2 regions of the Litchfieldia luteola genome follow, and region 2 is predicted to be linked to the other one. Evidence: riboswitches for the same ligand, from Rfam matches in the RefSeq annotation. Region 2 holds a riboswitch; the other holds the start of a gene.
The links. Region 2 has a riboswitch for lysine ahead of J2Z26_RS13380 (aspartate kinase). Riboswitches for the same ligand answer to the same signal wherever they lie in the genome.

Region 1 (3,435 bases), on a different contig from region 2:
AGACTTGTCTAAATTGTCAAAACATTATTCAAAAAATATTTTCCAGCTAATATAAAAAGGAAAGAGCTATGCTCTTTCCTTTTATTTACAGATTTTCACTAGTAACTTTATAGGAAAATACTATTCATTCTTTAAAGGTTTATACTAATACCGTTGTCTTTTGTTGTCTAAAAACAAATGTAAAAACTAGCAATGATAATAGCACTACCATAATTCCTAAAATTGTACTGCCCGTCATACCCATTACAATAAAACCAACTGTTGCAATGATTGCAGAAGTAAGTGCATACGGAAGTTGAGTTAATACATGATCAATATGGTGACTTCCTGCACCTGTGGATGAAAGAATTGTCGTATCTGAAATTGGTGAACAATGATCCCCAAATACTGAACCAGCTAGTACTGCTGCTAGTGCAGGTAATAACATTGAAACATCAGTTGAAGCCATAATTTCTCCTGCAATTGGTAACATAATTCCAAATGTTCCCCATGAAGTACCTGTTGAAAAGGCCATTAAACCCGCAACAATAAATAAAATTACAGGTAGATAAGCAATATTAAGATTGGCCTTTTCAACTAATGAAGCAAGGTATGCTCCAGTTTCTAACTGACCAATTAAATCAACAACCATCCATGCTAATAACAGGATGTAGATTGCAGGAAGCATAGATTTTATTCCTTCAATAATTCCCTTGAAGAATAAACCTGCCGAAATTGACTTTTTCGTCATAACTTGATTAAAGAATAAGATAAACACAACAAGTAAACCTAAAAGACCACCATATAAAAGAGAAGCTGCAACATCGGTATTTTCAAAGATAGCTAGTAGCGTTCTATTCTCTTCCGTAGCGGTAAAGCCTGTCCAAATCATTGAACCGACAGTCCCAATTACTAAAGCGATAATTGGCCATATTAAATCACCAATCGTTCCTCTGTCACTTTGAGGTAAATCCTGTTTTAAGTCTCCGATAACAGGTTTGGCTGGATCAATCATTTCTCCTAATTTAACAGCCCTTTCCTCATGACCCTTCATACTACCAAGATTAATGTTAAAAATGGTCGTTACAAAAACCATCAAAATAGCTGTAATAACATATAAATTCATTGGAATCATCTGAATGAAGGCAGACAATGCAGTATATTCACTAATTCCATGAGTTGCCAGAATTGTCCCTATAATGGCAATGATATATGCACCCCAGCTAGAAATTGGAGAAACTACACAGATTGGCGCAGAAGTTGAGTCAATAATGTACGCAAGTTTTGCGCGTGAGACTCTATAACGATCAGTTAATGGTTTACTTACCTGACCAACAGCTAAAGCATTAAAATAATCATCGATAAAGATTATAATTCCAAGAATTGCAGCAAGTAATTGAGCACCGACTCTAGACTTTATTCGTCTCCCTGCCCACTCTCCAAATGCACGACTACCTCCTGTTACTGATATGAAAGCAGTAATTACTCCTAAGAGTAATAAAAAGAAGACAATATACATATTCCAAGTGTTTAGAGAACCCTCCGATACAAAGATGGCTTTAAAACTACTCCAAATGGAGTTGAATGCCTCTGATAAGAAAAACAGTATCCCACCTTCTTTTACAGCGTTCCATTGTAAAACTAGTGCTGCTGATACGATCCCTACTCCTAATGAAAGCAAAACTTTTCTAGTTAAAATAACCATTAAGATTGCAACCAAAGGAGGGATTAAAGAATAAATTGTTCCAGTCATGATAACCTCCTATTATTGTAAAAAAATTAACACAAGGTGTTTCTGGGGCATTCCTACCATGATGTAAAAAAAGGCACAAAAAAAAGAGTAATGATAGAAAATAACTATCACTACTCTTAGTAGATATGTTATCCTCCATCACGATCAGTAGCCCCTCATTATGAATGGATCTCATAATGACAGTGATACCCTTGTTAAAGGTAACACCAACAAAGATGATTTGACGCTCATCTTTGCTTCGGCAAAAAGCCCTTTCATTCATGCTCAACGTTGTCATCCTCACATGAACTACTCTTTCTTTTTGCACCTCTACCTCATCGATCAGATAAGGTGTTATTAAGTTATTAAAAATACTATATTATTATAGTAATTAATCTACAAAAAATCAATCATTTTCTAGTTTCCATTACGTGGTAATTGAATAGCGGGTGGCGCACTGTCTCCACCATTATTATAGTAATCTGGAACCTTACCATTAACTAATTGAGCAACTACTGGTACTGTTCCTGTAGCATGTATTTCATCCGTTGCAAAGGGGAGAATTACCCTCACTGTTACATTAAGCTTAACCTCAATCTTTATAATCGTATTATTAATTCCCGACTCCTCAATTTCAGTGATAATATCTGGCATTACATCTCCGATTAAATGAAATCGAACAGGAACCTTAGGACCTAAGTTACCTAATAGTGCATTATTCGTCGCTGCTCCTAGTGGAACCTCAAAATAAAATCCTGAGTTTTTTGTATCATCATCGGTTTCAATTACTACTTCCGGTATTTCAAGTGCATTTACATTCCCTTCATCCACATAGCGAAGGTACTGCTCAACCTTATCTGTTGTCAAAGTTGCCACTCGGTTAATTGCATTCGTATTATAGTAAACACCGGTTATGTCTCCATTAGAATCTTGTTGAATATTAATAATTTCTTCTGCACTTAATTCCTCTTCGGTAATCTGTTTATTAACTGCATTTTTTATAACTAATGTAGCGATCCTTTTCGTTTCGTTTTCCGCATACGCCATTAGTACAGGCTCAATCCCCTTATTAACCATGATTAATCCAGCAGCAGTAGAGAAGATGAAAAAGACAAATGTAAGTAAGAATACATAACGAAAAGGCAATGGTCCTCCTCGGGGAAGGCGTCCTCGATATTTTGCCATCACTTTTCCCCCCTTTACAAGCTATGTTTATGCATTTGGAAAGGGGTCTAGGCCAATTTTTTCAAAAATAAAACAACCTACATAACGATAGGTTGTCTTCATGTTATTGATTCGTACTCAGATTTTCTCCAACAAGTGTTGTATCACATTTTGTTATAACTAAATCAAGCTTCTGCTTAAGATCTACTTCATAAGGGTTTTCTAAGTCCCTTCCACTTTCCTCTAATATTCTAATGACCGGTCTTTCACTTAAGCCTTGATTTTGTTTTGAAACAATCCCTTTTCTACCATCGTTTAAATAGACTGTCAGGCCTACTGGATATATAACAACAGCCTTTCTAAAAGCTTCAACAATTTTGGTGTCAAATAGGTTTCCAACACCTGAGTATAGAATTTCTAGTCCTTCATGTGGAAGCATAGCGCTTCTATAGACACGATTTGAAGTGACAGCATCAAACACATCTGCAACTGCCATTACCTTAGCAAACTCATGTATTTCTGGCCCTTTTATCCCTCTTGGATATCCGGAGCCGTCTATC
Region 2 (3,435 bases):
GTATGTCTTTATTATCATATTGGTCAGTGCTTAGCACCTTGTATCCAGTCGGTTTCAGAAGAGCAAAATAAACAGTTGGTGGATGAGATTTCCAAGTTTTTAAATGGTGGTTACAAGGAAATTAAAACTAACTTAACTGAGAAAATGATTAATGCTTCTGAAAACCTTGACTTTGAAAGAGCAAAAGAATATCGAGATCAAATAGCGCATATTGAAACAACAATGGAAAGACAAAAGATGACGATGACTGACTTTGTAGATCGCGATGTATTCGGTTTTTCTTATGACAAAGGCTGGATGTGTGTACAAGTCTTTTTTATTAGGCAAGGGAAATTAATAGAGCGTGAAGTTTCTTTATTCCCATTTTATGATGAGCCTGAGGAAGATTTCCTAACATTTTTAGGGCAATTTTACTCGCAAAATAATCATTTTAAACCCAAAGAAATTCTATTACCTAAGACGGTAGACAAGGAAATGGTAGAAAAACTTTTAGAAGTAAGTGTGTTTCAGCCTAGTAAGGGGCAGAAGAAGGATTTAATAGATTTAGCAACTAAAAATGCTTTTATTGCGATAAAAGAGAAATTCTCCCTAATTGAAAGAGATGAAGAGAGAACGATTAAGGCAGTTGAACAGTTAGGTATCCACTTAGGAATTGCTACACCTCATCGGATTGAGGCTTTTGATAATTCTAATATACAAGGAACAGATCCTGTTTCTGCGATGATTGTGTTTATAGATGGCAAGCCTGAGAAAAAAGAGTATCGAAAGTATAAAATTAAGTCCGTAATCGGTCCAGATGATTATGAATCGATGCGAGAAGTCGTTAGAAGGCGATATTCAAGAGTACTAAAGGAACAACTACCACTACCTGATTTAATTATTATTGATGGTGGTAAAGGTCATTTAGCGGCAGTTAGGGATGTATTAGAGAATGAGCTAGGATTAGAGGTTCCGACAGCAGGGCTTGCTAAGGATGAAAGACATAGAACTTCAGAGTTATTATTGGGAGAGACTGCTGAAATTATCCAGCTACCACGAAATAGTCAAGAGTTTTATCTATTACAGCGAATTCAAGATGAAGTTCATCGATTTGCAATAACTTTTCATCGTCAAATTAGAGGGAAGTCTGCATTTCAATCTGTTCTGGATGATATACCTGGTGTGGGAGAAAAAAGAAAGAAAGCACTTCTTAAACATTTTGGCTCGATAAAAAAACTACGTTCAGCAACTATAGAAGAAATTGTAGAGGCTAAAATACCTCGCCAAACTGCGGAGATAATCTATGAGAAATTAAGAAATTAATTCTTGTATTTTTACATCCAATTCTGATATAATTACAACTAATTTGATATTCATACACTTCAGAAACTGAAGTGAAGATAGAGGTGCGTGCTTTATAAGTAGGCAGTGGGAGGAGAATGAGCTCTGTAAATCACTGTTTGAAAGGGAAGCTCGCCGAAGTGATAAAACGCTCATTTTGTTTTTTCGCTGGTTTTGCATTTAATAGATGTAAGACTGTCAAGATTTACTCTTGGAGGGCTATCTCACGAAGTGACACGTAATTATCGTTATCACTGCAATGAGATGTTAGTCTCATTGCTTTTTTGCGTTTTAGAGAACTTAATGAAGAGGATGATAAAATAATGGGAATCATTGTACAAAAATTTGGTGGTACATCGGTTGGTTCAATTGAGCGTATTCAGAACGTTGCAAATCGAGTTGTTCATGAGGTAGACAAAGGTAATAAAGTGGTTGTTGTCGTTTCTGCTATGGGAAAATCAACAGATGAACTTGTGTCTTTAGCGAAGCAAATTAGTAAAAATCCTAGCAAGCGTGAAATGGATATGCTTCTTTCAACAGGAGAACAAGTTACCATTTCATTATTAACATTAGCATTACAAGAAAAAGGATATGATTCAATATCATTTACAGGATGGCAAGCTGGCATTGAGACTGAAGCGATACATAGCAATGCACGTATCGTAAATATAGATACAAAGAAATTAAACGAAAGTTTAAATAAAGGACAAATTGTTGTGGTTGCTGGATTCCAAGGAATTACAGTAGATGGTGCTATTACTACACTTGGGAGAGGTGGATCTGATACAACAGCAGTTGCTTTGGCTGCCGCATTAAAAGCTGATAAGTGTGATATATATACTGATGTAACTGGAGTCTTTACTACTGATCCACGCTATATAAAAACTGCAAGAAAATTACAGTCTGTCTCCTATGATGAAATGTTGGAACTAGCTAATTTAGGTGCAGGCGTACTTCACCCCAGAGCAGTTGAATTTGCCAAAAATTACTTAATGCCTTTAGAGGTTAGATCAAGCATGGAGTTAGAAAATGGGACAATCATCGAGGAGGAAGTTTCAATGGAAAAAAACTTAATTGTTAGAGGCATTGCATTTGAAGACCAAGTAACAAGGGTAACAGTCTGTGGATTACCTAATGAACTACAGACATTATCTAAAATCTTTACAACATTAGCACAGAATGGCTTAAATGTGGATATTATCATTCAAAGTACAACCAATGATAATACAACATCTATTTCTTTCTCAGTTAAAACAGCTGATTTAGAGGATACTCTTCATGTATTAAATAGTAACCGTGAGGAGCTTAAGTTTACTGAAATTCAGCATGAAAGTGGATTGGCCAAGGTCTCTATTGTTGGCTCAGGAATGATTTCCAACCCCGGAGTAGCAGCCGAAATGTTTCAAGTGCTAGCAAATCACGAAATTCAAGTGAAAATGGTAAGTACATCTGAAATCAAAGTATCGACCGTAGTTGAGCAGGTGAACATGGTCAAGGCAGTAGATGCCCTACATGAGGCATTTAGTTTATCAGTTTCTGACAAATCAGAGGTTACAATTTAGATAATGAAAAAAGGTGCGACACAAACTGTGTAGCACCTTTTCCATTAACCATTAAATATGTTTAATGATGTCCTTTTTGTCAGTTTTTACTGTGAAAATGACCTTTAAGGCCCTGTTTTTCTGTTGTTCATATGCTTCAGATAATTGACCTTTTTGGTGTTCAATTTGTTGAGCCAAAAAGCCTGATTCGAGTTGGAAAGTGGAAGGTTCTTTACTAGAGAGACGATTCGAAACGAGATCACCTGTTAAATGGAACTCGAGTTCTTCTTTCTTATCCTTATCGAGTGTCAATTGTCCCCAACCAGCTTTACTGAAAAAATCAACAATCATCTCTATTGAGTCTAAAGGATACTTCCTAGCTAAATTTTTACCAGCCCAATATAATAGCTGAGGAGTATCTTTGCCGAGTAGATCAGGTATTAAAACTTCTCTTAATAATTCATAACCGAAGCTTGGTACTTGTTTTTCATCAAAAAATGATTTATTTACATCTAAGATAGTATTTCTCACACGATTCCCCTCTTTCTCTAAATTATTATATAACAAGAAGGTG

Region 1: it holds a riboswitch for lysine, as region 2 does, so the genes downstream of both, J2Z26_RS19310 (Na+/H+ antiporter NhaC family protein) here and J2Z26_RS13380 (aspartate kinase) in region 2, are expected to answer to the same signal.

Annotation. Positions count from the first base shown of each region.
Region 1 is NZ_JAGGKM010000008.1:28,608-32,042, reverse strand. It holds gene J2Z26_RS19310 (Na+/H+ antiporter NhaC family protein) at 140-1,732, opposite strand; lysine riboswitch at 1,873-2,052, opposite strand; gene yunB (sporulation protein YunB) at 2,129-2,896, opposite strand; gene J2Z26_RS19300 (HD-GYP domain-containing protein) at 3,000-3,435, opposite strand, start outside.
Region 2 is NZ_JAGGKM010000004.1:267,833-271,267, reverse strand. It holds gene uvrC (excinuclease ABC subunit UvrC) at 1-1,302, shown strand, start outside; lysine riboswitch at 1,373-1,550, shown strand; gene J2Z26_RS13380 (aspartate kinase) at 1,644-2,882, shown strand; gene J2Z26_RS13375 (YslB family protein) at 2,934-3,392, opposite strand.